3 regions of the Tumebacillus lipolyticus genome follow, and region 2 is predicted to be linked to each of the others. Evidence: riboswitches for the same ligand, from Rfam matches in the RefSeq annotation. Region 2 holds a riboswitch; each other region holds the start of a gene.
What was found. Region 2 has a riboswitch for cyclic di-AMP ahead of ACFSOY_RS08360 (betaine/proline/choline family ABC transporter ATP-binding protein). Riboswitches for the same ligand answer to the same signal wherever they lie in the genome.

Region 1 (10,707 bases), on a different contig from region 2:
GGCTCACCTCACCGGAGATCATCAACTGCTCCGCCACTTTGCCATAGTTTTTTGGCACGACCATCACGTCGGCGCCAAATCGCGCTTCGCTTGCGGTCAGGCTCTGCTGCACAGACATCAGGAAGAAGTAGCTCAGGAACAGGATCGCCGAAGTGATCGCTGTCGAGGTGAGCAGAAGCGAGCTCCTCAGCGGTTTGCGCCACAGGTTGCGCCAAGCCCACCGAATGCGTTGCCACATCGGCTACACCTCTCCCGGCTCATCATCGACAGAAGGCCCATCGTCAAACGGGTCGTGTTTTCGCAAGATGAATACCGTAATTATTGTACCAAGCAGCAACAACGCGAACCAGATCAAATTGAAAAAAATCTCAGCCGCACCGAACATTCTGCTCCCTCCGCTCGTTCGCTCTTCTCTACGTAGTATGGGCATGAAAGCCAAAAACATCCAAGAGGGGAGCAAATGCCCCTGTTGGATGTTCTGTCGCGAGGGAGTCGCGCCTTAAAAACTGCTAGTCGACCAAGCGCTTTGCCGCTGCGATCAGCCGGCTCACATCCTCCGATTCTCGCGCTTCCGCATAGATGCGCAACAGCGGCTCTGTCCCGCTCGCCCGGAACAGGATCCATCTGCCGTCCGAAAGCTTGTATTTGACGCCGTCGAGCGTCTGCACCTCTTCGATCTGATCGCCGGCAAACGTGATCGGCTGCTGGACGAGCGATCGGAAGAGCGACTCCTTTTTCGCTTGGGCGAGCGGCAGGTCGATGCGGTCATACGCGTGATATCCGGCGAGAAACATCAGCTGATCGATCGCATCTGACAACTGCTGGCCGGAGAGCAGCAGATGCTCGATCAACAGCATCCCAGAAAAAATCCCGTCCCGCTCCGGCATGTGCAGCGGGATGCCGATGCCACCGCTTTCCTCGCCGCCGATCAGCACATCTTCCGCCTGCATCAGGCCGCAGATGTGTTTAAATCCGATCGGCACTTCATGCATCTGTACCTCGTACAGATCGGCGATTCGGTCGATCAGCCAAGTGGTGGAAAACGTTTTGACCACCGACCCCGACCATTTGCGGTCGCGCAGCAGATGCAGCGTGAGCAGGGCGAACAAGATCTGTGGCGACACATAATTGCCTTGCGCATCGACCGCCCCGAGCCGATCGCCATCCCCGTCGGTGGCGAGGCCGAGATCTGCCCCAACCTCCAGCACTTTTTCCATCAGCACGCCAAGATTTTTGGGGATCGGCTCCGGGTTGACGCCGCCAAACGTAGGATCTGGATCTGATCGAACCTGTGTGACCTGACAGCCGAGCGCCTCCAGCGCGCGGCTAAAATAGGCGCCCGCCGCACCGTGCATCGCATCGACGACAACGTGCAGCCGCAGCTCTCGATCGAGCGTCGGGGAGAGAAAGCGAAGCAGTTGATCAAAATACGGCTGATCGAGGTTGATCAGCTCGATCATTCCCAACCGCTTCGCACTGTCAAACGGGATGCTCTTCGCAGCCGTCTTGCCGAGGCGTGCGGCGATCTGCGCGATCTCTTCCTCGTTGGCCGGGCCGGCATGCGGCCCTTTCCATTTCACGCCATTCCATACGGCCGGATTGTGGCTGGCGGTGATCATCAGACCGCCGGCCGCGCCGAGATGACGAACCGCGAACGAGAGCAGCGGTGTCGGCGTGACCGAGTCGAACAGATAGACAGGGATGCTGTTCGCAGCTAAAACTTGTGCGCATTCCCGCGCAAAAACATCGGAGAGAAAACGAGTATCATATCCGACGACCACCCCGCTTTCCTGCACCTGTTTCGCGTGCAGTTCGTCGGCGATCGCTTGGCAAACCAGTCTCAGATTGCCGGTCGTAAAGGTGTCGGCGATCTGTCCGCGCCAACCTTCCGTTCCAAATTGAATGTCCATGCGGGCTGTCCCCCCTGCAACCTTGTTGTCAGTGTCTTGTAGCGTATGCAGAACCCTGGGCATTCGTCACGGACTGCGCACATCGGGCGGGCAGGAGCACATACACTGTCAAGGAAAGGATTTGGAAACGGGGGACTGACCGATGTACTTCCTGCTCTTGCGCACCGTCAAGATCCTGCTTGGCGGCGCGATCGCGATCGTGTTTCTCCGAGCGCTGTTCTTCCCGAACGTGCTCGATGTCTTCTTGTTGCTCCTGCTCTTTTTGATCATGGTCGCCATGTTTGTCGGCGCCTGATCTGCGACACCACCCGACCTGTCCGGGTGGTGTTTTTGCGCAAGCGATGCCCTTTTCCAGCCATTCCCGTCTTGTTCCTGCATCTGCCCCATGTTAGCATGAAATGCAAATATGCCGAATCTTGTCGAAAGTCAGGACAAGTACGGGGGACGCTTTACTTTGGGGTGAATGTTCTTCAACTTGGAACAAGGGAAATCCTCTTCCCGAACCCGTCAACTAACCTCGGAGGCGCTTGAGGAGGCAATGCAATAAAATGAAATCGTGGGGCACAAAGTTGGCCATCAGCGCAATTGCGATGGTCGGAATTTTTTGTCAAGTACAAGGTGATGCAGAGGCTGCCGATTCTTCGATCTACAAAGTCCAGCTGAACGACAAGCTGATCTCGTTCCCAGACGCGAAACCGTTTGTGGACGGATCGAGCCGGATGCAGGTGCCGATCCGATTTTTGACCGAGTCGATGGGCTACAAAGTCGACTGGAAGCAGGAAGGCACGCAAGTTTCTGTCACGCTGTCGAAAGGAAACGACACCGTCCAGCTAAAGACTGGGGACGCGCGGATCTTGATCAACGGACAGGCAGAGTGGATGGATACGAAGCCGGTCTTGAAGTCTGATCGCACGTTCGTGCCGATCCGCTTCGCCACAGAAGCTCTGGATGCGAACGTCAGTTGGCACGCACCGTCGCTCTCGGCGATCATCGCGACAGATGGACGGGCTCACCAAGCGCTTGCACCCACCTATGTACCGCCGAGCGAGAAGATCATCCAATCGGCAAAATCCTATCTTGGCGTGCCATACCTCTGGGGGGGCATGACGCCGAGCGGATTCGATTGCTCTGGCTTCACGCAGTATGTGTTTGCGAAAAACGGCCTTTCCTTGCCGCGCGTTTCCCGCGACCAGTACACGGTGGGTCAGTCGGTCGCCAAAAGCAATCTGAAAGCGGGAGATCTCGTCTTCTTCTCGCTCAGTCAGCCTGGCGTCGTCGGCCATGTGGGGATCTACCTCGGCAACGGAGAGTTTATATCTGCCGCCAGTTCCCGCGGTGTCAGCATCGCCAACATCAACGACCCCTATTATTGGGGCTCCCGCTACATCGGAGCGAAGCGAACTTTCTAGCACTTGTACCCAGAGATGAAAAAGACACCGCAGCTGTGGTGTCTTTTTCATCTCTTTTCGGCAGGTCACGCTTTCGCTTTGGCCAGCTTTCTCTGCTTCATCTTATTGATATAGGCGGTCGCATCTGGTGTTTTACAGGCGGTCTCCCCATGATCGACCTTCACTTTCCCAATCGCCGCCGCAAGTTGTAGCGCTTTCGCCTCCAGCAGATCGTTGCGCGACCCGATGGCGATCAGCGCCGTGTTCATCGCCTCTTTGATCCGGTTTTTGCTCTGATGGATGCCTGTCCCGATCTTTTCGAGAAAGGGTTCAAAAAACTCGTCCGGCAGCGGCTCCTTTCCGAGCGCGAGCTGCGTGAGCATCTGCCAGCCTGCCCTGCCCACCCATTCCTCTTCTGAGCGAATCCACGCTACCATCAACGCTTGGGCAAATGGGGTCTTGCTCGCCAGATTGCTCGTCAGCACATCGGTCAGCGTGTGGTCGGTCAGGCACTCCACCCAGGTGTGAAGCTGCGCTTCCTCGATCAGCTTCGGATCGGCGATCATCGTCGCAACCACTCGCGCCTCCCAATTTCCCGTCTCCCACAGCTGCTCAGTCAACCGCTGATCTTTTTTGATCTCCTTGGCCAACTTCTTCATCTCCGCAAAGGACACACCGAACATGTTGACGCCGATCCCATGTCGCCCATACACTTTTCGGTTCTGTTCCGTCCCCATCGCTTCCAGTTTGGCAAGCACTTCTGCCAGCTCCATCAGATCACCACCCTCTCGGTCAGTTCCTCTCATTATATACGATCACCTTCATCCAGCCTACGCATCGCCTGTTCCCTGACTGCCAAAGAACAGCAAAAGAGCTGCCCCTCCTGAACGGCAGCTCTGGCAGCGTTAGTTCGCTTATCGCCCCGGACGCCATGGTCCCGGCTTCTGCTTGCGGCGCGGCTTGATTCGTGGAGCAGCATCTGGCAGAACGGAGCGACTGTCCGTGCGCCGTTCCTCCAGCCCTTTTTCATGGCTGGCCAGCCGAACCTCAGACGATTCTTCCCGCTCGTGTATCGAAGCGCTTTCGGACAGATCGACCGCATGCGCTTCTGGCGCCTCCCACCCATCCGCACGGCTTTCCACCGACGAGGACTCCATCGCTTCCAGATCGTCATACGATTCCAGCCCTTCCAAATGGGGGGCGAAGGACGGGGCGGACAAGTTCAGCCCGTAGCGGGCGATCAGATCCTGTACGAACATCTCCCTGCCCTCATCGAGCGCTAACTGTTTGCGGAATCTGCTGGAAAAGCGCTCAGCATCCCAATCCCGCTTGCGCTCAAAGTACGCTTCGACCACCTCTAGCGTGCGCTTGGGAAAGGAAAGGTAGGCGGCGAGCACCGTCATCTCCTCCGCGCTGATCTCCCGCACCGCTCTGTAGACGTCGAGAATGGAGAACCCGATCGACGCTTCCCACTTAAATCGCGGCATATAACGGGTGAGCAGAGCGCCGAGGTCGTGCAGCGGGTGGCCAAAATGACAGTGATCAAAATCGACGACCGCCATCCGCTCTTTCTCCACGATCAAGTTTTGCCGCGAAAAGGAACCGTGGCAGATCGTCCTGTTTTCTCGCGCCCATTCGATGATCTGCGGGTAGGGAGAACGCGCCAGCTGCTCCGAAGCATGGTCGATCATCTTCACCAGTTCCTCGCGGTGCTGGCGATAGGAATCATCCATCCCTGTCTGTTCCCGAAGCTCTTCCAGATTCGCATCATAGCTGCTGAGCTTCGCCCGGAACTTCCCCCACTGCGCGGAGAAATCCTCGCGGGTTTCCTGCCCAAATCCGCCCCCTGCAAACCCGATGCCCGCGTTGTGCAGCTTAGCCATCGTCTCTGCCGCCAAGAAGATGTTCTTCGTCTTTTTCAGATCTGCTTCCTTGCCCGGCCTCCAATCGGTCAGGTAGTAGATCCCCGTCGAATGCACCACATAGGGATCGCCGTACTTTGTGCGAATAAAGCGCGGCGCATCGTGAAAGCCTTTGTTCGCCAGATGATCGATCACCTGTTGCACAAAGCGCACTCGACCTTCGGCGACGTTCACCTTCTTCAGCGCACGCGTTCCGACCGCCGTCTTGATTCTCAACACGCCTCGAACCTGCCTGACCTTCTCGACCTCCAGATCCCACTCGCGCAAAACGTCCGGATCGGCGCCGTAAGAATCGAACACGTCTAGCAGTTCCTTCTCCTCTTTCCTCTTCGCCATGCGCTTCCTCCCCCTTACAGAAACTCTCGCAAGTTTCGTTTTTCGATCCGCCTGACCAGATCTTTGATCTCTTGGTCGCGCTCTTTGTCAGCGACGAGGATCGCGCGGTCAGATTGCACGATCAACAGATCCCGGACGCCGATCGTCGCGATCAGCAGATCTTCGCTCTCGATGATCGAGCGGGATGTGTCGATGCCAACGTGCAACCCGTTGACAATATTGCCCGCGTTGTCGTGGCTCAAAAATCGCTCGACCGATCGCCAGGACCCCACATCATCCCAAGCAAAGTCGGCGGGGATCACCGCGACGTTTTCCGCCTTTTCCATGATCGCGTAGTCGACCGACAGCTTTTGCATCTTGGCGTACGTCTCGCGGATGACCTCCTGCTCCTCGGCGCTGCCGAGGATCTCATAGATCTGCGCCAGATGCTGATACATGTCGGGCATGTGCCGACGATACGCCTGCAAGATCTCCTGCGCCCGCCAGACAAACATCCCGGAGTTCCACAAGTATTTGCCAGCTTGCAGAAAGCGGAGCGCGCGCTCAAAATCTGGTTTCTCTGTGAACTCCGCCACGTGATACGCCCGCCTGCCGTTGTCATTGACCAGCAGGCGATCCATCTTGATATAGCCGTACCCGGTCTTCGGCTCGGTCGGACGAATGCCGAATGTCACCAGCATCTTATGATTGCGCGCAAACTCGGCTGCCCACGACAGGCAGCGCCTAAAATCTTGCTCCGAGCCGATAAAGTGATCGGATGGCAAGACGGCCATCACCGCCTGCGGATCGCGCCGAGCGAGTTTGACCGCCGCAAGTCCAATCCCAGCTGCCGTCTCCCTCGCCTCCGGCTCGATGATCAAATTTTCCGGCGGCAGCTCAGGCAGCTGTTCGCGAATCTTGTCAAAATACCGATCGTTCGTCACCACATAGATACAATCTTGACGGATCAAGGGGCGTACCCTGCCTGCTGTCGTCTGGAGCAAGCTCTTGTCCCCAAAGATTTGCAAAAACTGCTTTGGGTTTGCAGCCGAGCTTTTCGGCCAAAACCGACTCCCCACACCTCCAGCCAGGATCACCGCATACAGCATCAGGTTCGCCCTCCTCTCCCACCGAGTTGCATCGAGTTACATCCACCTCGCTCCATCCGCACCGTATACGATCGGCTTGCGGGCTCGCCCCACCTCGACCGCCCGCTCAAAACGCTCAGCAAACAGGTCGTCTCCTCGCTTCATCGTGCGGAACTGTGTCAGGTGGCGGTAAGCAGTATGTGGAAATGCCAGATAGGCATCGAGCACGATCAGCTGTTGCTCGCTCATCCCGGCCTCCTCGCCATACGCATCGAGAAATTCCCGAGCCAGCTCCTGCTCCCCCCGCTCCAAGAGCAGATGAGCGAACCGCGCCGCATCGTACAGCGGCAGATCGGAGATCGCATCATCGACGTGCAGGATGGCAACCCGTCCCGCCTCTCCGATCCGCAGTTCGCGCAGGCGATAGTCCCCGATCGCGAATTCGCATTCTGCCTCGGAGCGCCGCGAAAGGTCCTGATACTTGCCAGCAGACAGCCCTTCCACAGCCCGCGCGATCTGCTCGGCAAGCCACTCATAATGCGTGAGAAATCGCTCCTGCAACCGATTTTTCTGCCGCAGTTCCGACCAGGCGCAGTAGCGCGAGTGAAGCTCATCGCCCGCTTGGGCAAACCGCTCCATCCAGGTGCCGTGGCGCATGGGGAGTTTGATCGGCTCGTTGAGCTGCAGCCCTTTCGCCGCTCGGTGCAGCTCCGCCAGATGGCGACCACAATGGCGCACATCGTGCGGATCGAGGTCTGGCACCCTCCCTTCCCACAGATCGCTGACCGTATAAAAATGGCCCCCCTGCACGACGAACGCATCTCCGTACAGCGTGCGAATGTGGCGCGGAATGCGACGAACCCCCCGTTTTGCAAAGTGTTCCCACAGCGCGTGCCGCCGCTCCACCTTCTGTTCGTCCGTATCGATGCGGAGCACTTTCATCCCGCGATTTGTATCTAACAGCAAGGAGCGCTCATCGAGCGGCGACACGCCTGACACGCCCAAACCATAGCGGGGTACCACCGACTCGACGATCACCTCCAGCAGATCGTTGACCATACGACTCCCCTCCCTCGACTCTTGATTTCAGCCTATGCGTTCGTACCAAAGAGTAGACGAAAAACAGGCGGACGCATTCGTCTGCCTGTTTTTCCAGTCATGAGCGTCTGGTCGATGGGATGTAGAGGATCTGCCCGATATCCAGATCATGATCTTGCAAGTTGTTTGCCCGGAGCAGTTCGCTGACCGAAGTTTGGTAGCGTTCCGCAAGATCTGGCAGCGAGTCTTCTACCTGCACGACTTTAAACTTCATCGTCACCTTGCTCTCCGGCTGGCCGACCAACATCTCGCTCCAGAAGGAGTCATCGTCGAACGACTTTGTGGTGATCCCCAGAGGATGCGTTGAGGATTCGCGATCGGCAAACGAGTCGCTCTGGATTTCCAGCGCTTCCAACACTTCCGGTTCGACTGACAACGACTCCGCAATCGAATGAGTCGCACCGTGAAGTGAAGAAGATTCGCGGTCTGCAACCGAGGAGACCTCGACTTGGTGAGAGGAAGATGATTCGCGGTTGACAACCGATTGCTCCACCGCCTGATGCGTTGAGGACTCGCGCTTAGCAACCGACTCAGATGTGCTCTCCGACGCTTCTGGTGCTCCCGCTTGGACTGATGACGACTCAGGAATCTTTGCAGAGGAGGAGCTCTCACGCTCCTCCTCGCGCGACTTTGAATCGCCGAGGAGCGAGGAGAGTTTGACCGGCCAAGCGGCTCCATTTTCTCCATGCTTCGCGCCGACCGAAAGCTTCGGTGAACCGGGGGGAGTTGACTCTACCGCTTCGGTCGCCTGCCCCTGCATCGCAGCTTCAGGATCGAACACTTCGTCTTCAAACTGATACTCCGCCTCATAGGGACGATCTTCAAGCGTTTCGGCCGCTTGCGGGTAAGCTTCCGCGATTACACTTTCCTGCGCCACCGCATCCGATTCTGCTCCCTGCTGATCGCCGCTGTCCGCAGCGATGCTCCGCTCCTCCGCGCGAGCTTCTTCCACCACAAAAGCGAATTCATCCGCTTCCGCTCCACCCGCTTGCGCTTCCTCCCGTCGCGGTGGTGTCATCGAGGCGGACGGCTGCTGCTCTGCTGGTGCCTGATTGCTAAAAGCGTTCGAATCGGCAGGACCTTCCGCTTCCGTGTAATAGGAAGGGTTGACCACATGGGGACGCACGGTCTGCCTGCCATACCCAAACTCATAACTCGGCGGTGCATACGGATGAGGAGCTGACGTCCGATCGAATCCGAAGCGCACACTCGGCTGCTGCTCATCGTTCGATCGATCGGGCTCAGCGCTCGCCTGCTGCTCCTGTCTGGGCTGCCCTTGCCCGAACTGCTCCTGTCTGAACTGCACCTGCCCAAACTGCCCTTGCTCGTACTGCACCTGCCCGAACTGCTCTTGCCCAAACTGCTCCTGCCCGAACTGCTCCTGCCCGAACTGCTCCTGTCTGAACTGCTCCTGCCCGAACTGCACCAGCCCAAACTGCTCCTGTCCGAACTGCCCTTGCCCGTACTGCTCCTGTTCAGACTGGTCATGAGCGATTGAATCGTCGCGCTCTTCCAAGCGGCGCGCCCACTCCGTCCCCGGCTCGGGCATCGGGAAGACGAGGCTTGGATCGGGCGTAAAGATGATGTCCGACTCTTCCTCTTCCCCCGCCGCTTCAGCCTTCCGCGCAAAGGATGCTTCCTGCTCCTTCGCGGTGGCAGCCGGAGATTCGATCAGCCAGTCATCCTCCTCTGCCGCTTCCGGCTCGATGGCGGTGTCCGCACTGAGCCGTGCCGCCTGCTCCAGGCTCCAAATCTGATCAAACGGAGGCTCGAACTCCCCGTCAGGCTGCCCTTGCAACCGCTCAAACGAGAGCGGCTCCTCGTGGTCGAGCAGTTGATCCAGCTTGGGTGCAAAAGCGCCCTCCTCTTGTGTGCCACAGCGAAACACGTACCCTTCTCCGCCAGACAGCCCTGCGATCACCAACTCGGCCCGCAGATGCACCGTCTTTTCGCCGAGCACATGCGCATTCCACTGTCCGATCTTCGGGTTGACATCGAGAATGCCATGCTGGCGCTGATAGTCCTGCTGAGCGGCCATCGGCACCTGCAGCACGAACGGGATGCGGTGGTGCAAAGGCATCACCTGCGCCTCGGCGATCTCCGTCTGCGCGTCAAAAACGTCGCCCGCTTCCCATCCCTCTTCCTGTTCTGCTGGCAGGGATGACCGGTCCTCCCGCCGCAAAAATCCGGTAAATGACAAAGCGCCTTTTAGCACATAGGCGTCATCCTCTACATCAAACCCGGTTATCTCCGTCGCCAGGGTCGCATCTTCTACCTCTTCGCTGCCGCTCACCTCGTCGATCGTCAGCTGTTGATCTACATGAATGCGAATCGATGGAGTCATGTCCGCATCGTTCATTCGAAGTCCCTCCTTCATCGTTCGATCATAGTGCGACACTCTCAAATTTATGAGAATGCCTGTACGATTATGACTTAACAAAAAAGGGGTCGACCCGTCCGTTCGGTCGACCCGCCGCTTGCTCACGATCGTTCATCCGTTAGCCAGACTGCGATTTGGTGCGCGCATACAGCTGTTCATAAGCGGCCAGCGTCTCTTGCGCACAGCGTTTCCAAGAGAATTGATCAGCTTGTCGCAATCCGTCTTCGCTCATCTGCTCCCGCAGCGCTTGCGATCCCAGCACCCGCTTCATCTGTTCAGCCAACTCGAACAGATCGTGCGGATTGACCAACAATGCTGCATCCCCGGTCACCTCGGGGATGGAAGAAGCGTTGGAGGCGATCGTCGGCACCCCGCAAGCCATCGCCTCAAGCGGCGGCAGGCCAAATCCCTCGTAATAGGAAGGGTAGACGCACAGATCGGCCGCATTGTAGAGGTGTGGCAACTCCTGCACGGCAGCAAACCCGGTGAAGATCACCCGTTTTTGCAAGCGCAACGCCTCCACCAGCATCACCGTATCATCATAATCTCGCGCCTCTTTGCCGACGAGAACGAGCGCGTAGTTCGGATCGATCTCATCTTGAATCT
Region 2 (10,707 bases):
AGTTGCAAGCGGAGTTGACGCTCCCGATCGCGCAACAGCTGCTGGCAGGGTCTCACAAAGAGCTGCAAGAAGTCCGGACAATCTTATCGCACCCGCAAGCGATCTCGCAGTGCCGCACGTTTTTGCACGAGCACATGCCGCATGCGGAAATCGAGTTCACGCCGAGCACAGCTGAAGCTGTCAAACGGGTTACGTCAGATCCAGACAAGCCGTGGGCGGCGATCGGGCCGAGCTTTGCCCGCTCGATCTATCGGGCCGAGCTGTTGCGAAGCGACATCCAAGACCATGAGAGCAACCGGACGAGGTTTGTGCTTGTCGGCGCGACCGACCTCCCACAGTTACATTCTCCAAACGCCATCGCGGTCAAAACCACTTTGGTGATCGAGCTAGCATCCGATTACCCGGGCGCTTTGTACCAAGTGCTGGCCGCCTTTGCTTGGCGATCGATCAACATGACCAAGATCGAGTCGAGACCCACGAAAAAGCGATTGGGGAGCTACCACTTTATCCTCGACGTAGAGCGGAAGATCGACGATGTATTGTTGTCGGGGGCGATCGCCGAAGTGGAGGCGCTCGGCTGCGATGTTCAGTGCTTTGGTAGCTATCCTGCTTACGTACACCAAGTAGTCAACACCACCACAGATTGAGGAGAGGGATATCATGATCGAATGCAAAAGCATCGAAGAAGTGCGAGACTGCATCAACCGAATCGATGATCAAATCGTGCGTTTGATCGCCGAGCGCAGTCAGTATGTCAGCGAGGCGATCAAGTATAAAAAGTTGCCGCAGGAAGTGAATGTGCCCCGTCGCAACGAGGAGATCATTCAACGAGTGCGTGAACTGTCGAATCACTACGGGCTCGACCCCATCATCGCTGAAGGGGTGTACCGGAGCATGATTCATGAGTTCGTCCAATTTCAAATGAAAGAATTAGAAAAGAGAATCTGATGACCAAAACGCGAGGGGAGCAAGCCGATCCACGCGATTTGGCGAAACGATGCTTAATCATCTTTGCCGAAAACTCTAGAATGAAATGCACTTACAAGTCCCCCATCGGTACGATGAGAAAGTGAAAGCACACATTGCTACCGGTGGGCGATGCGCTCCAATCGTTCGAAACATATTGTTTAAATCTACGGCGGTATCTCGTCCTTAAAAAATGGTCCGAATGATATGGATTCCACACAGACATTTGGATCTTGAGTGGAGGAAAGGGGAATCTGAGCTGTCCACTTGGCACCGGTTCACCATTTCGCTCATCGAGAAGCGCGGACCGATATTGTCCTGATGGTTTGAAAGGCGCCGTGCAAGCAGGCAGACAAGTATCATGCACGTAAAAGAAAGGGGCGATCTCCAAAGGGAGATCGCCCCTTTCTTTCAAAAGCTCCACCAGCTAGGCATAGTCAGCAGAATTGTCCAGAACGTCAGCCAGAGATCGATGCCTTTGGAGTCATGTGCTTTCAACAGGAGTAGAAGGAACGTCTGCAAGCTTATCAAGACTGATAAAATAGGCAGGAAAGCCTGACAGAAAAAAGCAAGCGGTAGAGCGCCAGCAAGCATCGTTTCCCCAACTCGGTGAAATACGATCACCAGTCGAAATGCATAAGCGGCCCTACCCCTCTGCTATGCTATCGATCCCCTGGTGCTGGCATATCGACACCTTTGACATGATGTCGATGACCATCATCCTCCGAAGTATAGAAGTCGTAGTAATGGACATGTCTACCGTTCCCAACTGGGATAGCCGTACTTGAGTACGCGCGGTAGTGGTGGGTGTGACCGTCTTCGAATACCACATATCCCTCAGTGTAGTGAATGTGGCTTCCGTCGGGAGTTGGGATTGCAGGATGAGTCACATCAAGACATTGGTGGACATGCCCGTCAGCTAACCCTGTATAATCCACCGAGCCGTGCGTATGTCCGATCACCCGCCCCCGTACCGCATCATCTTTGCCAATTGACATGGGAGAGGCTCCTTTCCAAATTCATTTCACCTTCATTTTAGAATATGGGCGCTGGCCTCTTTTGGTCCGCAAAGTGGATGCTACTTCCCACGATATCCACCGCCACAAGCTGATGAGGCTTTTGCTTCAATTATCCATTAGCATTTAGGTGAACAAAAAAGTACGCGGACACACATACTCAACGCTTTGCACGCCTCCGAATTCATCCGCGGCAACATATATCGAACCAAATTCCAAAACTAAATGGGAAGCACAACAGGAAACTCAACACACGAAACACGCCGCGTAAAACCGCACCAGAAAACGGCTGCAACTCGAAGTCCTTCCGACCGACAAAACCAAAAACAAACAGCGCGACCCGCTCCAAAATACGCCCTAGATCGTAAGTTCTTTTAGCTAAATGAACTCTGACTGATGAAAAAAATCCAAAAAATGTTTGCCTGCAAGATAATAAACGTGTATAATAACAATGTTGCTTAATTCCCGATAAACCAATTGGGAAGCGGGGGAACCACATTTCCTTTGGGGCGCATCAATGCTTGGCGAAAGCTGAGCTTTTGTAGGGAACCATCTTTCCCGAGCCCGTCAGCTAACCTCGTAAGCGTGGAGATGGGTCAATTGCATGAAGGTTTCACACACATTGACCCGACAAGAAACGATAGGGTCTTTTTGCATACCTTTTTTTAGGCCCTATCGCCTTTGGTAGGGTCTTTTTGCATTTTTTTAATCGCCTAAAGACCCTACCAAGCCTGTTTAGCACTGGGAGGGGTTGTTGAAGTGAACAGAAATGCAGTCGAGTTTCAAAATGTCAGCAAGTCGTATGGAGACAAGGTAGTGATCGACAACTTAAGCCTGTCGATCCCAGAGGGAAACATCGTCGTGCTCGTCGGGCCGTCCGGGTGTGGAAAGACGACGACGATGAAGATGATCAACCGTCTGATCGAGTCGTCATCAGGAGAGGTGCGCGTGTTCGGACAGGACGTTCGGAAGCAAGATCGCGCCGAACTGCGCAGACAGATCGGGTATGTCATTCAGCAGATCGGCCTGTTTCCGCACATGACGATCGCTGAGAACATCTCGTTGGTGCCGCGCTTGACGCAGGGGAGACAGGGTCATGATCTGACCAAGATTGATCAGTTGCTGGAACTGGTCGGGCTTGATGCAGCCTCGTATCGTGACCGTTTCCCGGCAGAGCTGTCCGGAGGGCAGCAACAGCGCGTCGGCGTGGCGCGTGCGCTGATGGCAAATCCGCCGATCATCCTGATGGACGAACCGTTTTCCGCATTGGACCCGATCACGCGAGAGCAGTTGCAAGATGAGCTGATCCGCCTAAACGAAGAGCTGCACAAAACGATCGTGTTTGTCACGCACGACATGGACGAGGCGCTGAAGATCGCCGACCAGATCATCATCATGCAAGGCGGTCAGGTCATCCAGCAGGGCACTCCTGACCAGATTCTCCGCCATCCGGCAGATGATTTTGTGCGCGGCTTCATCGGTGAAAAGCGTCTCGCCTCGAACTTGTCGCTCACCGTGGCCGATGTGATGCTTCTGCAACCGGTCAAGTTGAGCCGGTTCAAAGGTCTCGCCGAAGCGGTGCAGACGATGCAGCGCAAGCGCGTGACGGCGGTGCTCGTCGCCGATCAGGACGGGCGCTACCACGGCATCGCCGACACGAATGACATCTACAAGCGCTATCTAGAGGAGTCGTTGACGCTCGAAGATGTCATGCGCAGCGATGCTCCTACTTTGCGACCGGAGATCGCGCTGTCGGAGGCGATTCCGCTGGTGCAGGACGCTCCGTTCGGACACGTGCCGGTCGTCACCGATGGTGGGAAGCTCGTCGGGCTTGTGACGCGCGCGAGCTTGGTCGATGTGTTGGCCAAACCGTATCTGGAGGAGGTGGTCGCCAGTGGTGAATGAGATTTTGACCACGTTTGCTGATCGTTGGACCGACATTTTAGACGCGAGCTTGCAGCATATGATGCTTTCGCTGATCGCCCTGTTCTGGGCGATTTTGATCGCCGTTCCGCTCGGCGTGCTGTTGACTCGCTACCGCAAGCTGGCTGGCGTCGTGCTCGGCCTCGTCTCGGTGTTGCAGACCATCCCGAGCCTCGCGTTGCTCGGCTTCATGATTCCGATCTTCGGCATCGGCTCGGTGCCTGCGATCATCGCGATGGTCGCGTATGCGCTGCTGCCGATCTTACGCAACACCTACACGGGCATCCTCGATGTCGATGCATCTTTGCTCGAAGCGGGGCGCGGGATGGGCATGACGCGCTTTCAGCTGTTGCGGATGCTCGAACTTCCGCTGGCACGACCGATGATCTTCGCTGGCATTCGCACGGCGACGGTGATGACGATCGGCGTGGCGACGCTCGCGTCGTTTATCGGTGCGGGAGGCTTAGGTGACCTGATCTTGCGCGGGATCTCGATGGTGGACACGGGCGTGATCTTGGCGGGGGCGATCCCGGCGGCGGTGCTCGCGATCCTGTTCGACCTGCTGCTCGCGTGGACCGACCGGATGGCGACGCCAAAAGGGCTGCGCATCCGCAAAGATCTGCATTCCTAGAGAATCTCATCTGCAGACGACGTCATTCCGAGAGGAAAGCATGGAGCAACAACTTCATCGAAATAGGCGAACTATGATCGCATTGAGATAGATCTGTACATTCTGAAGGGAGAGGTTTTTTTTGAAAACAACAGTTCGGAACAAACTGATGGTAGGAGCGCTCGCGCTGTCGCTTGCCGCCATGACGATCGGCTGCTCGGACAGCTCAGGTTCGAAAGCTTCCGATCAGATCACAGTTGTCGGAAAAAATTTCACCGAGCAGGACATCATGGCCAATTTGGTCGGCGTGTTGCTGGAGGAAAACACCGACCTGAAAATCAAGACAAAAGCGTTTCTCGGCGGCACAGACGTCTGCTTCAGCGCTTTGAAAACGGGAAGTGCTGACGTCTATGTCGAGTACACGGGGACAGGTCTCGTCAACATCATGGGGGAAAAGACGATCAGCGACCCGGACGCTGTCTATCAAAAGGTGAAAGAGCAGTTCCCAGGCAAATATCAGATCGAATGGCTGGAACCGATCGGGTTTAACAACACGTATGCGATCGCGGTGACGCAGGAGACTTCTCAGAAATACAATCTGAAAACGGTCTCCGATCTGCAAGCGCACCAAGCGGAGATCGTCTTCGGTACCGAGCAGGAATTTCTCGACCGCGACGATGGACTCAAAGGGATGAAAAGCACCTACGGCCTGAACTTCAAAGATGTGAAGGCGATGGACGCAGGGCTCAAATACCAAGCGCTCACCTCCGGGGATGTGCAGGCGATCGATGCGTTCACCACAGACGGTCGCTTGGCGAAGAACAACCTGGTGCTGCTTGAGGATGACAAACAGTTCTTCCCACCTTACTACGCGGCGCCGATCGTGCGCAGTGAAGTGTTGAAACAGCATCCGGAGGTCGGAGAAGCGTTGAACAAGTTGGCTGGAAAAATTGATGAGAAGCAGATGGCCGAGTTGAACGCCCAAGTGGATGTCGAGAAGAAGAAGGCGAAAGATGTTGCCAAACAGTGGTTGGAGCAGAACGGTCTCGTGAAATAGTGAGCACAGGTCTTGTGAAATAGCGAGCAAAGGTCTTGTGAAATAGCGAGCAAAGGTCTCGTGAAATAGCGAGCAAAGGTCTCGTGAAATAGCGAGCAAAGGTCTCGTGAAATAGCGAGCATAAGTCTTGTGAAATAGCGAGCATAAAGGTGAGCCTAGCACTGACGCTAGGCTCACCTTTTTAGTGCCGACCGATCTCAACCAGCAAACTTCGGTCAAAATGAGGCTGAAAGCGGCGGTAGTTGCTCGTTTCGAACCGCTCGACATCTCTGCGCTTTTGGTGGCAATCTTGGAAATTCATTGAGGGAAGACGATGATCACCACATCGATTGAACCTGCAAGCTCGACCAGATGTGAGGAGCAGATAAACGAAAACGGTAAGCTTTACGGCGCCGATTTGAAAGACGGGGCGCACCCCCCAAGCGTCCGTCATACCGCTGTTCGATGTCGCCCAGAAGCCGATGGAACAGGCGATGGAAAATGTGTCGTTGCGAGAGGTCGTACAGGAGATCGCTGCCAATGAAAGCTTCCATACAAACTGAAATCGAAACGCTCAACCTTTGTTCGGACAAAGCGATTGGGCGTTTTTTCATGCGTCGTTTTCCGAGTCGGGCTGTTAAGCGATTTGCTTCCGGCAAACATCCTTACTTCCACAAATAAGAATAATTACGATTTACATACCGATAAAACTTGTGTATGATGGTGGATGTCAAACTTAAATCGTAATGATTACGAAAAAAGAGGTGAATGATATGCTGACAGACGACCGGATTCCTGTCACTGTGCTAAGTGGCTATTTAGGAGCTGGCAAGACAACGCTGCTCAACCATATCCTCAACAACCGCGAAGGCTTAAAAGTGGCGGTGATCGTCAACGATCTGGGAGAAATCAATGTTGATGCTGGGTTGGTCAAGGAAAAAGGTGCGCTTTCCAAGACGGATGAAAAGCTCGTCGAGATGTCCAACGGGTGCATCTGCTGCACATTGCGAGAAGATCTGTTGGTCGAAGTGGAGCGGCTGGTCAAGGAAAATCGATTCGATTACATCCTGATCGAATCGACCGGAATCGGGGAGCCAATCCCGGTTGCCCATACGTTTACTTACGTCGATGAAGAGCAGGGCATCGACCTGTCGGCGATCTGCCGTCTCGACACGATGGTGACAGTCGTCGATGCGAACCGCTTCTGGCATGACTACTCTTCCGGTGAGACGCTGCTCGATCGCAAGCAGGCTGCCGGAGCGAAAGATACGCGCGAGGTGGTCGACCTGTTGATCGATCAGATCGAATTTTGCGACGTGCTGATCCTGAACAAGTGCGACATGATCCCTGCTGAGCAACTTGAACAGCTGGAGCATCTGTTGCGAAGATTGCAACCTCGGGCGAAGTTGATCAAGACTTCGCAGGGGCGGGTGGCGCCTGCCCAGATTTTGAACACCGGCCTGTTCGACTTTGAGGAAGCCAGCCAATCGGCAGGGTGGATTCAGGAGCTTGAGCGGGAGGAGCACACCCCGGAGACGGAGGAGTACGGTATCTCCTCGTTTGTCTATCGCAGCGATGTTCCGTTTCATCCGGAGCGTCTGTACGCTTGGCTGCTCGAATTTCCCGTCGATGTAGTTCGCGCAAAAGGAACCGTTTGGGTCGCCAGCCGCAACGATGTCGGCATCAGCCTTTCGCAAGCGGGCCCATCGATCCAGTTCGGGGTGGAGGGAACGTGGGTGGCGGCGCTCGACCCGGAAGAGCAGCGCGCGATCTTCGAGGAGCAGCCTGACATTTTGGAGATGTGGGATGAGAAGTGGGGCGACCGCTTTACCGAACTGGTTTTCATCGGTGTGGAGATGAATCGGGCAGAGCTGATCGGCGCGTTGGATGGCTGTCTGCTGACCGATGCGGAGATGGAAGCCGACTGGAGCCAGTTTCCCGATCCGCTTCCCGCCGTCCAGTTGGAGGAAGCGGCTGCCGAGTTGATCGAAGGGAGAGGGTGACGATGCGGGAAAAAGTGACGCTCGCTTGCACCGAAAGCGGTGATCGCAACTATGTGACGAGCAAGAATAAAAAGAACAATCCCGAGCGGTTGGAAATTCGCAAGTTTTCTCCCCGCCTGAAGAAATACACGATGCACCGCGAAACGAAATAGCCTGTATCTGCTCCCCGTGAGGCGAATGTGCGCACGATCTCGCGCAAAGGAGCGGATCGATTCACAAGCTGAGGAAACGAATCTGCCCAGCCTCTCGACAGTTTGTCGCGCCAGAGGTTGGGCAGTTTTTATTTACTCGATCACTTAATGATTAGTTCGTCTTTCACAAAATGGTAACAATAGTAGCCCGATCGAGTCATAGGTGTGAAAAGGGCGCCGCGCTATACTGGCAGTGATAGAAAGGAGGGGAAGGATGAAAGCTTTTGCAAAAGCGGTTTGGCTGGCACTCCCCCTGTTGACTCTTGCCGCTCTGATGCTGCCGGCCCGCTTGCCCGCCGAAGCGGCAGGCGCTCCTTTCGATTTGCAGCGCGCGCTGGACAGCGCTCAGCCGGGAGCAGAGATCAGGCTGCCCGCTGGCGACCATTTCGGACCTGTGGTCATCCGCAAGCCGATCAAGCTGGTGGGCGAAGGAGCGCAACTTCGCCGGGCTGCCGATGCAGCTGCTGATCAGCCGCTGCTGCTGATCGAGGCGAACGGCGCGACCGTCTCCGGCCTGCAGTTGACCGACGAGCAGTTAGGGCTGGTCGTGCGCGGCGATGACAACCAGATTCTCAACGTCGCGATCCAAGCGGGGCAGACTGCGCTGAAGATGGAGAAGTCCAATCGCAACCTGCTCAGAGGGCTGAAGATCAGCGGAAGCGCTGCCGATGTGGAGCAGCGGGGCAATGGGATCGAGGTTTGGAACTCCCGCGACAACCGCATCGAGGACTCGACGCTCGACAGCGTGCAGGATGGGGTCTATCTGGACAACAGCGAGCGCACCGTGGTGCACAACAATCGAATCTCCAACTCCCGCTATGCGGTGCACATGATGTTCTCCCATCAATCGGCAATCAGCAGCAACGAGCTGCGGCGCAACGTGACCGGCGTGATGGTGATGGAGGATCAGGGGAGCAAGGTGGCGGACAACCGGATCACCGAACAGGCGGAACATGTGCAGTCGCAAGGCATCCTTCTCTTCCACGTACAGGATGCGCAGGTCGCCAACAATCGCATCGAGGGCAATCGGGTAGGCCTCTATGTCGATCAGGCGGAGCAAAACCGCATCGCGGGCAACCAGATTCTGCACAACTTTTTAGGCGTGCGCATGACCGAATCGCGGAACAATGAGTTTTCTGGCAACCTGTGGGCGGGCAATGTGGTGCAAGCCGAGGCGACAGACAGCGTGGACAACCGGATGACGGGCAACTATTGGGACACGCATCAAGGTCTCGATCTGGACGGCGACGGCCGCTCGGAGCTCCCGTATGTCGCCTCGCCCTTTTTCCTGTCGCTGACCGAGCGGGCGCCTGCCTACCAACTGTTTTTCCAGACGCCGGGGCTGGTCATTCTCGAAGATCTGTTCACCAGCTCGACCGATCGGTGGTTGCGCGATGATGCCCCGCTGCTCGTCCCGCCGGTGGCAGAGCCGCGCGATGCGGAACGGTCGCGCACGCCCTTATTCATGTTCTCTTCGCTCCTGTTGGGAGCGGGTATCTATCCCTTTATTCGAATGATCAGAAGGAGTGTATCGTCATGAAAAAACGTCAGATGGTCTATGCGGTTCTCACCGCGCTGGTGCTGAGCACCTCGGTGGTCGGCTGTGGCAATGAGGAGGCAAAGCCGGTCGCGATCGACGAAAAGGTAGACAAGTGTGACATCTGCAACATGACAGTCAAGAACAACCAGTTTGCGGTCGAACTGATGCAAAAGGACGGGAAGGCGATGAAGTTTGACGATCTCGGCTGCCTGTTCCAATGGACCGAAAAGAACGGCAAAGATCAGGTGGGCACGCAGTATGTCCGCGACTACGCGACACAAGAGTGGGTCAAGCTCGATGAGGCGACCTATGTGTTCGACAAGGAGATCGCCACGCCGATGGCCTACAATGTGATCTCCTTCAAATCGAAAGCGGATGCGGAAGCGTTTCAAAAAAAGGAGGGCAAAGGCGACCTGCTCTCCTATGAGGATCTGCTCAAACACACGTGGGAGCGCAACAAAGACATGATGAAAAAGATGATGGAGATGAGCAAGGACAAGCATGGTGAAGGCGGGAACTCCAGCTCGTACTCGACGGGGATGTAGAGCATGAGCGTGTGGATCATCGCGCGACGGGAGATGCGCCAAGGATTTCGCAATCCCTGGTCGTACTCTTTTCTGCTCCTGTTCAGCCTCTTCAGCCTCGCGTTGCTGCTGATCCAATCGAACAACGCGATGGGCTTGCAAGGGTACACGCACACGACCGGAATGATGATCAATCTGACGCTCTACCTGCTGCCGCTGATGACCTTGCTGCTCGGCTCTTTCTCGCTGACTTCGGAGAAAGAGGACGGCGGGTGGCAGCTGCTCTCGACCTATGCGCTATCATCTGCCGCCTTTCTGACCGGCAAGTTTCTCGGTCTGTTCGCCGTCTTGCTGGCGATCGTGGCGACCGGATTCGGGCTGTTCGGCGTGGTCGGTGCGCTGGTTGGACAGGATATTTCGCTGACCAGCCTGTTCGCGTTCGTCACCTTTTCGGTCGCGACGCTCGTGCTCTATCTGGCTGTGGCGCTCCTCGTCGGAGCGGTGGCGAAAAACAGGTGGCAGGCGCTGACGATCGGCGTGGGCATCTGGTTTGTCACCGTGCTCGCCTGGCCGACACTGCTGATCTCCCTGTTGAACCTGCTGCCCTATCCGGCGATTCGCCCGACGCTCGGCATCCTCACGCTGATCAACCCGGCGGAGGTGGTGCGCGTGGTCACGGTGACCAAGCTCGGCGGGGGCGCTGTGTTCGGCCCGGAGTATTACCGCTTTATCGATTGGATCAAGGGCGGGTATGGCACGACGGCTGCCGTCGTGTTCGGCCTGCTCTGGACGATCGGGTTCACCGGGCTGTCCAGCTGGCTGTGGGAGAGGGGGCGAGGGCGTGAGTAGTCATTGTTTAGAGCTGTGCGAGGTGAGCAAAGTCATCGGTGGCAAGACG
Region 3 (10,707 bases), on a different contig from region 2:
GGTTTCAGCCTGATTGAAAGGTTGAGAATCGGATCTGTCACAAACGTTTCGAATTGCGAACATATGCTATGCAAAAAGATTTATTGTTATACAAAATCGGCAATGCAATCACAGAAAAAGCGTGCTATAATTGCATTCGTTATCTTTCTAAACGAAAGGGATTGATCGCGATGCAAAATAAAACTCCACTGTTTACGAAGCTCGTCGAGCACGCGAGCCGGAACCCGATTCAGTTCCACATTCCCGCACATAAAAAAGGTTTCGGCATGCCGAGCGAATTCAGCGAGTTCATTGGCCCGAACGCTTTGTCCATAGATTTGATCAACATTGCACCTTTGGACGATCTGCATTCGCCAAAAGGAATTATCAAAGAAGCGCAAGAGCTGGCAGCCCAGGCCTTTGGCGCTGACCACACCTTTTTCTCTGTGCAAGGCACGTCAGGTGCGATCATGACGATGATCATGTCGGTCGTCGGCCCCGGCGAGAAGATCCTCGTGCCGCGCAACGCGCACAAGTCGATCATGGCGGCGATCATCCTCTCCGGCGCACATCCGGTGTTCATGCATCCAGAGGTGGATTCGAACATCGGCATCATGCACGGCATCTCGGTCGACACGGTGCGCGTCACCCTCGACGCCCACCCGGATGCGAAAGGCGTTCTGCTGATCAATCCGACCTATTTTGGCATCTCCTGCGACTTGAAGTCGATCGTCGAGCTCAGCCATCAGCGCGGCGTTCCGGTCATCGTGGACGAAGCGCACGGCGTGCTGTTCCAGTTTCATGAGCAACTGCCGCTCTCGGCGATGCAGGCGGGCGCAGACATGGCGGCGACTTCGGTGCACAAGCTCGGTGGATCGATGACGCAAAGCTCCGTCTTGAACGTTCGCGAAGGGTTCGTCTCGCCGGCGCACGTGCAGGCGGTGCTGTCGATGTTGCACACGACCTCGACTTCCTATCTGTTGCTCGCATCGCTCGATGTGGCGCGCAAGAACATGGCGGTGCACGGACATGAGCTGATCGACAAGGTGATCCGCCTCGCTCAAGGCGCGCGCCGGACGATCAATGAAGAGATCCCCGGCATGTACTGCTTCGGCGAAGAGATTTTGCAGACGTCTGCCACGTTCGCCCACGACCCGCTGAAGCTGAACATCACCGTCAAGGAGCTCGGCGTCACAGGTTGGGAGATCGAGAAGATTCTCCGCACCGATTTTAATATCGAGGTGGAGATGTCAGACCTGTACAACATCCTCTGCATCGTCACGTTTGGCGATACGGAAGAGACGGTCGAAGCGCTGCTCGATGCGCTGCGCCAGATCGCCGCACGCTTCCAGCTGCAAGAAAAGCAAGAGCTCCCAGAGGTGCGCATTCCGTCGATGCCGCTGTTGGCCGTGTCTCCCCGCGATGCTTTCTACAACAAGCGGACCGAGGTGGTGCCGCTGCGCGAGGCGGCAGGTCGCATCATGGCAGAGTCGGTCATGGTCTATCCGCCCGGCATCCCGATCATCATGCCTGGTGAAGTGATCACGCAGGACAACATCGAGTACATCCTTGAAAATGTGAAGGCGGGCCTTCCAGTGCAAGGGCCGGACGATCCGAACATCGAGTGGATCAAGGTGTTAAAATAACGCAAAATTGGACAGGCTGCCCTGCATAAAAAGTTCTCTTCTTCGGAAGGGAACTTTTTCTTGTTGCGAAATTGGGTCGCGCGCATCGCTGTCCCCGCGCGGGATCGAGCAAACATCTGCATATTCTTCCATTCTATTTCCAGCAAACTGCTAGTGAAAAGGATGCATCATCTGCGCTACACTTGCACTCGACCACAAGACAGGCCGAATCCTCAAATCTGATGAGGAGCGGAGGAACCACAACTGGGGTGAACTCGCAACGGTGCGAGCGGGTAACTTCCTTCACCCGAACCCGTCAGCTAACTCCGCAGGCGATGGAAGGAGTGTTTGAAAGATGATGAAGAAGAAAGTGAACTCTCTGAAACGCTTCGCTACAGCAGCGCTCGTCGCTGTCAGCATGTTGACCGTGACGGTCGTGCAGGCGGAAGCGGCCGGGATCACCGATGGAGTGATCGTGCAAAAGGGGCAGACGCTGTCCGAGCTGGCTTCCCAATACGGAACGTCCGTTCAGACTTGGAAAGCGGTCAACCAATTGGACTCCGACCTGATCTATGCAGGTCAAAAGCTACACATTTCCTTTCCTTACAAAGTGACAACTGGCGATCAACTCGGCTATCTTGCCGAACGATACGAAACGACAGTCGAACAGATCCAAAAGATCAACAGCATGCAGAGCGATCTGCTCTATGCGGGTGAGACGATCATCATTCCGGCTGGCATGACCGGCAAGCCGAAAGTTACGGTGCAGCCTGTCACGAAGCCGGCGATCCCGACCCCGGCAGCGCAGGCGCCTGTCGCCAAGCCGAAGCCGCAACCTGTCGCTCCGACCGTCGCGGGCATGGCGTACAGCAAGGCGATCAACATGACGGCGACCGCATACGGTCCGGCCAATGTGATGTCCGAATGGGGCGGCTATACGTACTCGGGAACGAAAGTTCGCCCGGGCGTGATCGCGGTCGATCCGAAGGTGATCCCGCTCGGCACGAAAGTGTATGTGACCGGGTACAACACGCCGTTGCTTCCGGCTGGCGGCTTTGTTGCCACCGCTGAAGACACCGGCGGCGCGATCAAGGGGAACCGCATCGACATCTACATCGAAGGCACCCAAGCGCAGCTCAATCAGTTTGGCATGCAGAACGTAAAGCTGTATGTGCTCAAATAGTTGAAACGATCACCAGCGACCACCTGTCTACCGCGTAGGCAGGTGGTTTTTTGTCGTGCAAATTGGACAGCATGGGAGGAAGAGTGGAGGTGAGTGCGCGTGGGAGAGTTTCATGTGCTACAGGTGTTGCGTCCGATGCAGGGAGGCATGCGTCGGCACGTGCTCGATCTGATCGCAGGCCTCGTGGAAGCGGGGGTGCGCGTGACGGTGGCCTGCCCACCTGAGCTGCGCAGGGAAGCGGAGTTGAGCGGTGTGCCCTGTCTGCCGCTGGAGCTGGTCGATGGCGTTCAGCTGCGCAAAGATGTGCGGGCGATCCGCCAACTGGTTCAACTGATGCGCGAGCAGAGCTTCCAGCTGGTGCATCTGCACGGAGCGAAAGCGGGGTTGGTCGGTCGGCTCGCCTTGTCCCGACTTTCGATCCGCCCACCGGTCATCTATACGGTGCACAATCAGGTGCTGCCACAGGGGGGGATGGTCAAACGAGTGCTCGATCGGGTGGAGCGTCTGCTTGCGGTGGAGACGGACCGAGTGATCACCGTCTCGCATCGGTTGGCCCGCGACGTGCAAATGCAGCATCGCGGGCCCGCTTGGCGTGCGGTGACGATTCACAACGGGGTCGACCCTGTGCCGATGATGTCGCGCGAGCATGCTCGCCAGATTCTCGGCTGCGAAGGAGCAGACCGGTTGGTGATCGGCGCGATCGGCAGGATGGTCGAGGAGAAGGGGATCGCCACGCTGATCGAAGCGTTTGCCCTCTTGCTCACCGGCGGCTGCGATGCGGAGCTGGTGCTGATCGGAGATGGCCCGATGCTGTCCCACTATCAGCAGCAGGCGGGAAAGATCGGCCTTGCCCGCGTGCGCTTTCTCGGCGATGTGCCCCAGGCCGGTCGGCTGTTCTCGGCGGTCGATGTTGTCGTCCAACCGTCCTATGCGGAGGGCTTGGGAATCGTGCCGATCGAAGCGATGCTGGCAGGTTGCCCGGTGATCGCAAGCGATGTGGGTGGCCTGCCCGAGGTGGTCGTGCACGGCGAGACGGGGCTTTTGGTTCGACCGCGGTCGGCGGAGGAGCTGGCAGATGCGATTCGGTCGCTCTTGCAAAATGCAGATCGGCGCGCGCAGCTCGGCGCGGCAGGCAGACGGCGAGCGGAGCTGCACTTTTCCAAACGGGCGATGATCGAAGCGACACTACGCGAATACCGTGAAGTGATCGCCAAGCGGCAAGGTGTGCTCCTATGAGGGTGATCTGGCTGCTGATCGCGCTGTTGCTGCTGCCCTGTTTTGCGCCTGAACAGTCATCGGCCGCGCTGGATCACAAGGTGGTCGTGGTGGTGATCAACGGCCTGTCGCATCGAGCGATGATCGGGGATGAGCTGCCCAACCTCGCGCAGATGCGAGCGATCGGAGCTGTCGGGGTGATGAACCACAACACGCTGGGCGCGAAGTCGGAGGCGAACTCCTACCTGACGATCGGTGCGGGCGCGAAGGCGAGCGCCCCGCTCGCTCGCGTGCTCGCCTACGGCGCTGATGAACAGGTTCGCGAAGAGATGCTTCCGGTCACCGGGCATGAACTGTATGTGCGCCATCTCGGTCGCACGCCGGAAAGCGAAGTGGTGGTGCCGCAATTGCCGCAGATCAAGTCTGCGATGGCGGAGGTGAAATATCGCGTCCTGCCTGGGCTGCTGGGAAGCGCTGTGCACGATCTGGGCGGCAGAACTGCGCTGCTCGGCAACGCCGACTTCGGCAGTCAGATCGATCGCCCCGCTGCGCTGATCGCCATGGATGAGCGCGGCACGGTGGACAGCGGCAGCCTGCAAGTCCCGCCGCTCGTCGATCGGACGCGGCCCTTTGGGGTGCGCAGCGATCTGGACGGGCTTTATCAAAAATTTTTGCAGCTCAAAGACAGCTCCGATCTGATCGTGCTGGAAACGGGTGACATGGGGCGGTTGCAACAGGTGAAAGACATGCTGACAGACGCACAGGTCGAGCGAATCTACCAGCAGACGATCGCCGAAGCGGATCGGTTGGTCGGGAAGCTGTTGCCCCATGTCGGAGCGAACTTGACGCTGCTCGTGATCTCGCCCGACGTATCCCCGCTGCCGGAAACCTCACAGTTAACGCCTGTCTTCCTCGCAGGTGGCGATGTTGCACCGGGCAGCCTGCTCACGTCGAGCACGACGAAGCGAGCCGGGTTGATCGCCAACTACGATCTCGCTCCGACTGTGGTGCGCGCGCTCGGCGGCGATCCGGCGCGCTACCCGTTTCTGGGACAGCCTGCCTCGACCACCACCTCGCCAGACGAGATGAAGAGCGCGGTGGGGGGGAGCATGATCGAGAAGATGCTGTTGCAAGGGGGCGCTCGAAGTCTGCTCGTCAAGCCGTGGCTGAACGTCTGGATCGGGGTGGCGGCGCTGCTGCTGATCGGAACCGTTTTTCGACAGGCATGGCTGTTCTGGCTGGCCCCGCTCGCCGAATTCCTGCTGCTCTTCCCGCTGATCTGGCTGTGCGTACCGCTCTTCGAGCCGCTGACAAAACAGCAGGTGGTGCTCGATTCCCTCCTGCTCGCGCTGGTCGGATGGGGGGCGCTGCAGTTCCTGCGCGACCGCGTGGTGCGCTTGGGGGTGATCGCAGGGCTGTTCGTCGTCATGATCTTGGGCGACATGCTGCTTGGTGCGCCGTTGATGAAACGGTCGTTGTTTTCCTACGATCCGGTCGTCGGGGCGCGCTATTACGGCATCGGCAACGAGTACATGGGCATCCTGCTCGGCGCGGCGCTCCTGTTGCAGAGCGTTCTGTTCAAGCTGCGTCCAGCTAAGGAAAAGCTGATCACCACACTCCTGTTTCTCGCCATCGTCTACCTGTTTGCAGTGCCCGCTTTCGGCACGAACGCCGGCGGAGCGATCGCAGCAGCTGTCGGAGCAGCATATGTGCTGCTGGCGCGGAGCAAGGTGAAGCTGACCGCTCGCCACTGGCTGTGGCTCGGTGCGGCCGGACTGGGAGGAGCGGTGTTGCTCTTTTTTCTTAACCTCGGAGGAGAGCAGACGCACATCGGCCGCGCAGCATCGCTCCTGCTGACTGGCAACTATGGGGAGCTGTCGCAGATCGCCCTGCGCAAGGTGGAGCTCAACTTGCACCTGTTGCGCGTTTCCGCTTGGGGCAAGCTGTTGCTGTTGATCATGATCACGCTGTTGGTCTGGCGGATGCGCGGGATGCAGACTCCCTTTTTGCTGCACAACGCGAAAGTCCAGCTGGTCACGGCGAGCGCCGCCTTTCTGGTCAACGATTCGGGCGTGGTGGCGGCGGTGATCATCCTGCTGTTCGCGGTAGTGCCGCTGCTTAGCATCAGGGAGCAGAAGTTGGACATACTACCGTCAGAACAGGCTCCACAAGAATGGACTACGAGGTGACAGTTATGACCGATCAATTCACCTGGAAGGTGGGCGGTGCACAAGGCGAAGGGATTGACTCGACTGGCGAGATCTTGGCGACAGTCCTCACCCGGATGGGATATTACATATTTGCCTACCGCCATTTCATGTCGCTGGTCAAAGGCGGCCATACCAATTACAAGATCAGAGCTGACAACGCGAAACAGGTCGATTATCATGGCGACACGCTCGATATTCTGATCGCGTTTGACCAGACGACGATCGACGAAAACGAGGATGAGCTGATCGCAGGCGGCGTGATCCTGTACGACGCGAAGTTTGAAAGCAGCTCGAAGCGCGAAGGGCTGCAGATCTGCTCGGTGCCGATGTCGCAGATGGCGAAAGATCTCGGCAATGTGATCATCAAAAACATGGTGGCTGCTGGCGCCTCGTCCTATGTGCTCGGCATCGAGCCCAATCACTTTTATGAAGTGATCGAGATGCAGTTTGGCAAAAAAGGTGCGGAGCTGGTCGAGCTGAACAAGACCGCTTTTAACAAAGGGTACGACTATCTGAAGGAAAACTATCCGCATGTCCAGCGTCCGGTATCGCCGGCGACCAAGCCGGCAACGCCAAACTTGCTGATGAGCGGCAACGAGTGCATCGGTCTGGGCGCTTTACTCGGCGGATGTCGCATCCTGGCCGCCTATCCGATCACCCCGGCGACGGAGATCATGTATTGGCTGTTGGCCAACATGAAAGATTTTGGCGGCAAGGTGTTGCAGGCGGAAGATGAGATCGCCGCTTGCATCATGGCGATCGGTGCCAACTATGCCGGCGTGCGCTCGATGACCTCAACTTCTGGACCGGGCCTTTCGCTGATGATGGAAGCGCTCGGCATGGCGGGGATCTCGGAGACGCCGTTGGTCATCGTCGACGTACAGCGCGGCGGGCCGTCGACCGGCCTGCCGACCAAGACGGAGCAGTCCGATCTGAACGAAGCGCTCTACGGGTCGCATGGTGAGATTCCGCGCATCGTGCTGGCACCGACATCGATCCGAGACTGTTTTTACCAGACGTTTCATGCGTTCAATCTGGCAGAAAAGTACCAGTGTCCTGTCATCGTGTTGAGCGATCTGCTGATCGGGATGAACAAGATGACCTTTTCTGATCTCGACCTCGCTCGCTTTCAGATCGATCGCGGTGCGTTGGTCAAGCAAGAGCAGCTCGATGCGCTGGAAAAGGGTGCGTTTAAGCGCTATGCGCTGACCGAAGATGGCATCTCACCGCGCTCGTTCCCCGGCATGACCAATGGTCGCTACTGCGCGCTGACCAACGAGCATGAGGAAACCGGCCTGGAGATTGAAGATGTGCCGATGCGCATCGCGCAGATGCAGAAGCGCTTTCGGAAGCTGGAGCCGTTGCGGCGGGAAGTGAACGACTGGGGCGTGGATTACAGCGGGGCGGATTCGCCAGAGGTGCTGCTGATCGGCTTCGGCTCCACACACGCGCAGATCGAAGAGGCGATTCACAGCTTGGAGGGAATGTCGATCGGTCACCTGCAATTGCGCTGTCTGATGCCATTTCCGGCGGAGGCGGTCGACGGGCGCATGGCAGCCGCCAAGCGGGTGGTCGTCATCGATAACAATTTCACCGGCCAGCTGACCGCGCTGTTGCACCAGCAGCTCGGCTATCATGACAAGACAGAAACGCTGACAAAATATGATGGCAATCCGTTTACTGTGGGCGAGATTGTGTCGTTTGTGAAGGGGTGATCAGATCATGGCTACCTTAGCAGATTTTCGATATGAAAAAGCGACATGGTGCCCAGGCTGCGGTGATTTTACCGTGTTGGCTTCACTGCAACAGGCTTGCGTCAAGATGGGCTTAGAGCCGGAGAACGTCTGCTGCGTCTCGGGGATCGGCTGCTCGGGCAAAATATCGCAACACTTTGGCTCCTATGGTTTTCACTCCCTCCACGGAAGATCGCTGCCGACCGCTCAGGGGATCAAGATGGCCAATCAGGAGCTGACCGTGATCGCAGCGGGCGGCGATGGGGATGGGTATGGGATCGGCATGGGGCATTTCATTCACGCCTGCCGCCGCAATGTGGACATCACCTATGTGGTGATGGACAACCACATCTATGGGCTGACCACCGGTCAATCTTCCCCGACTTCCAAAAAGGGCTTCAAGACGAAAACCACTCCGGCCGGCGTTGCCGAAGAGCCGATCAAACCGATCGAACTGGCGTTGACCGCAGGGGCGTCGTTCGTCGCCCAAGCGTTTTCTGGCGATCTGAAGCAGATGACCCAAATCCTGTTCGAAGCGATGCAACACAAAGGTTTTTCCTTGGTCAACATCTTCTCGCCCTGCGTCACGTTCAATCGGGTGAACACGTACGAATGGTTCAAGGAGCAGATTGTGAATTTCGATCAGCTCGACTATGACCGAGCTGACAAATACGAAGCGATGCGTCGCGTGCATGAAGCGCAAGGCGTCTGCACCGGAATCATCTATCGAGAAGATCGTCCCGCCTTTCATGAGGTGGTGCTCGGGGCGACCGAGCATGGTACGGTCAAAGAGAACCTGCAGCTGAGCCAAGAGCAGATGTCCGCGCTGCTCAATCAGTTTCGACGATAGCTTGACGCGCAAGAAGACCACCCGAATGGGTGGTCTTCTTGGCGTTTCGCTGCGGTACCTGAGCGGTGCGCGCAACGAGATCGTGATTAGTTGATGGTGTATACACCGTAGCCGACAAAGTCGGAGTAGTTGTGAGTGGTCGTGCTGTAGCCCGGGTCGTTTACGTTGAACACGGTGCCGCCGTTGTGGTTGGTCAGCAGTACCCAGTGTGCGCCGGAGCGAACGTTTGCGATGATCGCTTTGTTGCCGCCGTCCAGGTAGGAGCGCAGGGTAGCTGCAGACAGGCTGGTGCCGGAAGTGTAGCGGCCGTCGAAGGTGATTTTGCTGGAGAGCTTCGGTACAGCGCCCCATACGAGCAGGTTGCCCGAGTAGCCGCCATTGCTCTTCAGCCAGGTGTTCAGGGTGCCCGGATCAGCAGCAGAGCCGCTGATGGTGATGCCTTTGTGGCGGAGTGCCATCGCGACAGAAGACACGGTGCAACCGGATTTCGTCATCGTGTCGCCGCCGCCCATCAGCGCGGTTCCCCACGGAGAAGCGTTTTGCTTAAACAGCGGTGCAGAGAAAGCAGCTTCCGCAGTTTGCGGAGCAACCATGCCCGGAACTGCTACAGCAGCAGCCATTACAGTTACGGAAAGAGCGATTGAAGCCAACATCTTTTTGAACATTCGATTTAACCTCCTAATAACTAGTAACATAGTATATATAATTCTTAATGCAAGACTATCATGAATCTCATATTTCTGTCAATAAACAAAATTACAATTTAGAGATATTTTATAATGTGTATTTTTCTTACATGAAATTGTTTCTCAGTCATGGATAGGGATAAGAAGGCAAACAAAAAGACCTGCTTCGTTGGGAAGCAGGTCAATAGTTGGCGACGATCCAGGAGAGAAAGGATTGAAAGTCGCGATCTTGCTGTTTGTGTTTCGGATAGGCGATCAGCGTCGGACGGGTGAGCGTCCCCTCAGCAAGATCGTGTGCGATCAGCTGTCCGCTCTCGACCTCCTCGCGGATGACCCGCTCGGGGAGCATCGCGACGCCGAGGTTTTGCATCACCATCTGCTTGACCGATCCGAACGAATCGAGCTCCATGATCACATTGGGAAACACGCCCCGCTCGACCAAAAAGCGGTCGACGCGCTGGCGGAAGGGTGCGGACGCATCGCCAAACACGATCATCTCTTGGGCGCCCCAGTCGGAAAACCCGCTAAAACCGGAGGCCCAACGGTGCTCGGGCGCTACGATCAGCACGATGCGGTCGCTCGGCAGGTCGATCTGCAACAGCTGTGGATGGTAGACTTCGTTGCCGAGCAACGCCATATCGGCCGCTCCGGTGAGCAGCGCGGTGATCGACTCCTCGTACAAGGTCGATTTCACATAGCAGCGAAGAGCGGGATGGTTTTTGCGGTACTGCCCGAGCAAGCGGGGAAGTTCGTAGGAGGCGAACGCTTTGCCCGCAGCGATCGTCAGCGGTTTGAGCAGGGCTGTATTTTGCGTGAAGGTGCGAATCTGTTCGACGATGCTGGTGGCGACTGGAACGAACCCTTTTCCTTCGGCGGTCAACGAAACTCCGTTCGCCGTGCGGACAAACAGGGTGACTCCCAGCTGTTTTTCCAGCTGCTTCAAGCGGTGTGTGACGGTCGATTGCGCCAAAAACAACGTCTCGGCCGTCTTGTTGATCGAGCCAAAGCGAGAGATCATCAGAAACATTTCCAAGTTTTCCAGATTCATTTGCGCCTCGTGTTATAGAATATTTGAATTGGTTGCTATCAATATTCTATAACACAAACTGCCGAATGTGGAGTACCATACAGATCAAGCAGTTGCGAGGAGGTAGCTATCATGAATCGCTTACAAGCATATTTTCGCAATTATCATCCGATCGTTCATTCCATCCTGTTCGGCACGA

Region 1: another riboswitch for cyclic di-AMP. It lies ahead of ACFSOY_RS03110 (C40 family peptidase); the one in region 2 lies ahead of ACFSOY_RS08360 (betaine/proline/choline family ABC transporter ATP-binding protein).
Region 3: another riboswitch for cyclic di-AMP. It lies ahead of ACFSOY_RS16500 (3D domain-containing protein); the one in region 2 lies ahead of ACFSOY_RS08360 (betaine/proline/choline family ABC transporter ATP-binding protein).

What each region holds. Positions count from the first base shown of each region.
Region 1 covers NZ_JBHUIO010000002.1:831,497-842,203, forward strand. Annotated here, with positions in the region: gene ACFSOY_RS03095 (ABC transporter permease) at 1-238, opposite strand, end outside; gene ACFSOY_RS03100 (phosphoglucomutase/phosphomannomutase family protein) at 510-1,910, opposite strand; gene ACFSOY_RS03105 (hypothetical protein) at 2,053-2,205, shown strand; cyclic di-AMP (ydaO/yuaA leader) riboswitch at 2,308-2,451, shown strand; gene ACFSOY_RS03110 (C40 family peptidase) at 2,459-3,319, shown strand; gene ACFSOY_RS03115 (DNA alkylation repair protein) at 3,385-4,071, opposite strand; gene ACFSOY_RS03120 (CotS family spore coat protein) at 4,213-5,556, opposite strand; gene ACFSOY_RS03125 (mannose-1-phosphate guanylyltransferase) at 5,571-6,644, opposite strand; gene ACFSOY_RS03130 (hypothetical protein) at 6,681-7,682, opposite strand; gene ACFSOY_RS03135 (LysM peptidoglycan-binding domain-containing protein) at 7,780-10,080, opposite strand; gene ACFSOY_RS03140 (glycosyltransferase family 4 protein) at 10,220-10,707, opposite strand, start outside.
Region 2 covers NZ_JBHUIO010000005.1:629,717-640,423, reverse strand. Annotated here, with positions in the region: gene pheA (prephenate dehydratase) at 1-647, shown strand, start outside; gene ACFSOY_RS08370 (chorismate mutase) at 661-948, shown strand; gene ACFSOY_RS08365 (YmaF family protein) at 1,629-1,964, opposite strand; cyclic di-AMP (ydaO/yuaA leader) riboswitch at 2,428-2,582, shown strand; gene ACFSOY_RS08360 (betaine/proline/choline family ABC transporter ATP-binding protein) at 2,742-3,887, shown strand; gene ACFSOY_RS08355 (ABC transporter permease) at 3,880-4,536, shown strand; gene ACFSOY_RS08350 (ABC transporter substrate-binding protein) at 4,658-5,572, shown strand; gene ACFSOY_RS08345 (GTP-binding protein) at 6,325-7,554, shown strand; gene rpmG (50S ribosomal protein L33) at 7,557-7,706, shown strand; gene ACFSOY_RS08335 (right-handed parallel beta-helix repeat-containing protein) at 7,960-9,285, shown strand; gene ACFSOY_RS08330 (nitrous oxide reductase accessory protein NosL) at 9,282-9,830, shown strand; gene ACFSOY_RS08325 (ABC transporter permease subunit) at 9,834-10,658, shown strand; gene ACFSOY_RS08320 (ABC transporter ATP-binding protein) at 10,651-10,707, shown strand, end outside.
Region 3 covers NZ_JBHUIO010000011.1:53,758-64,464, reverse strand. Annotated here, with positions in the region: gene ACFSOY_RS16505 (aminotransferase class I/II-fold pyridoxal phosphate-dependent enzyme) at 171-1,625, shown strand; cyclic di-AMP (ydaO/yuaA leader) riboswitch at 1,818-1,954, shown strand; gene ACFSOY_RS16500 (3D domain-containing protein) at 1,960-2,787, shown strand; gene ACFSOY_RS16495 (glycosyltransferase family 4 protein) at 2,887-4,023, shown strand; gene ACFSOY_RS16490 (hypothetical protein) at 4,020-6,191, shown strand; gene ACFSOY_RS16485 (2-oxoacid:acceptor oxidoreductase subunit alpha) at 6,197-7,927, shown strand; gene ACFSOY_RS16480 (2-oxoacid:ferredoxin oxidoreductase subunit beta) at 7,935-8,795, shown strand; gene ACFSOY_RS16475 (C39 family peptidase) at 8,882-9,388, opposite strand; gene ACFSOY_RS16470 (LysR family transcriptional regulator) at 9,663-10,529, opposite strand; gene ACFSOY_RS16465 (MDR family MFS transporter) at 10,557-10,707, shown strand, end outside.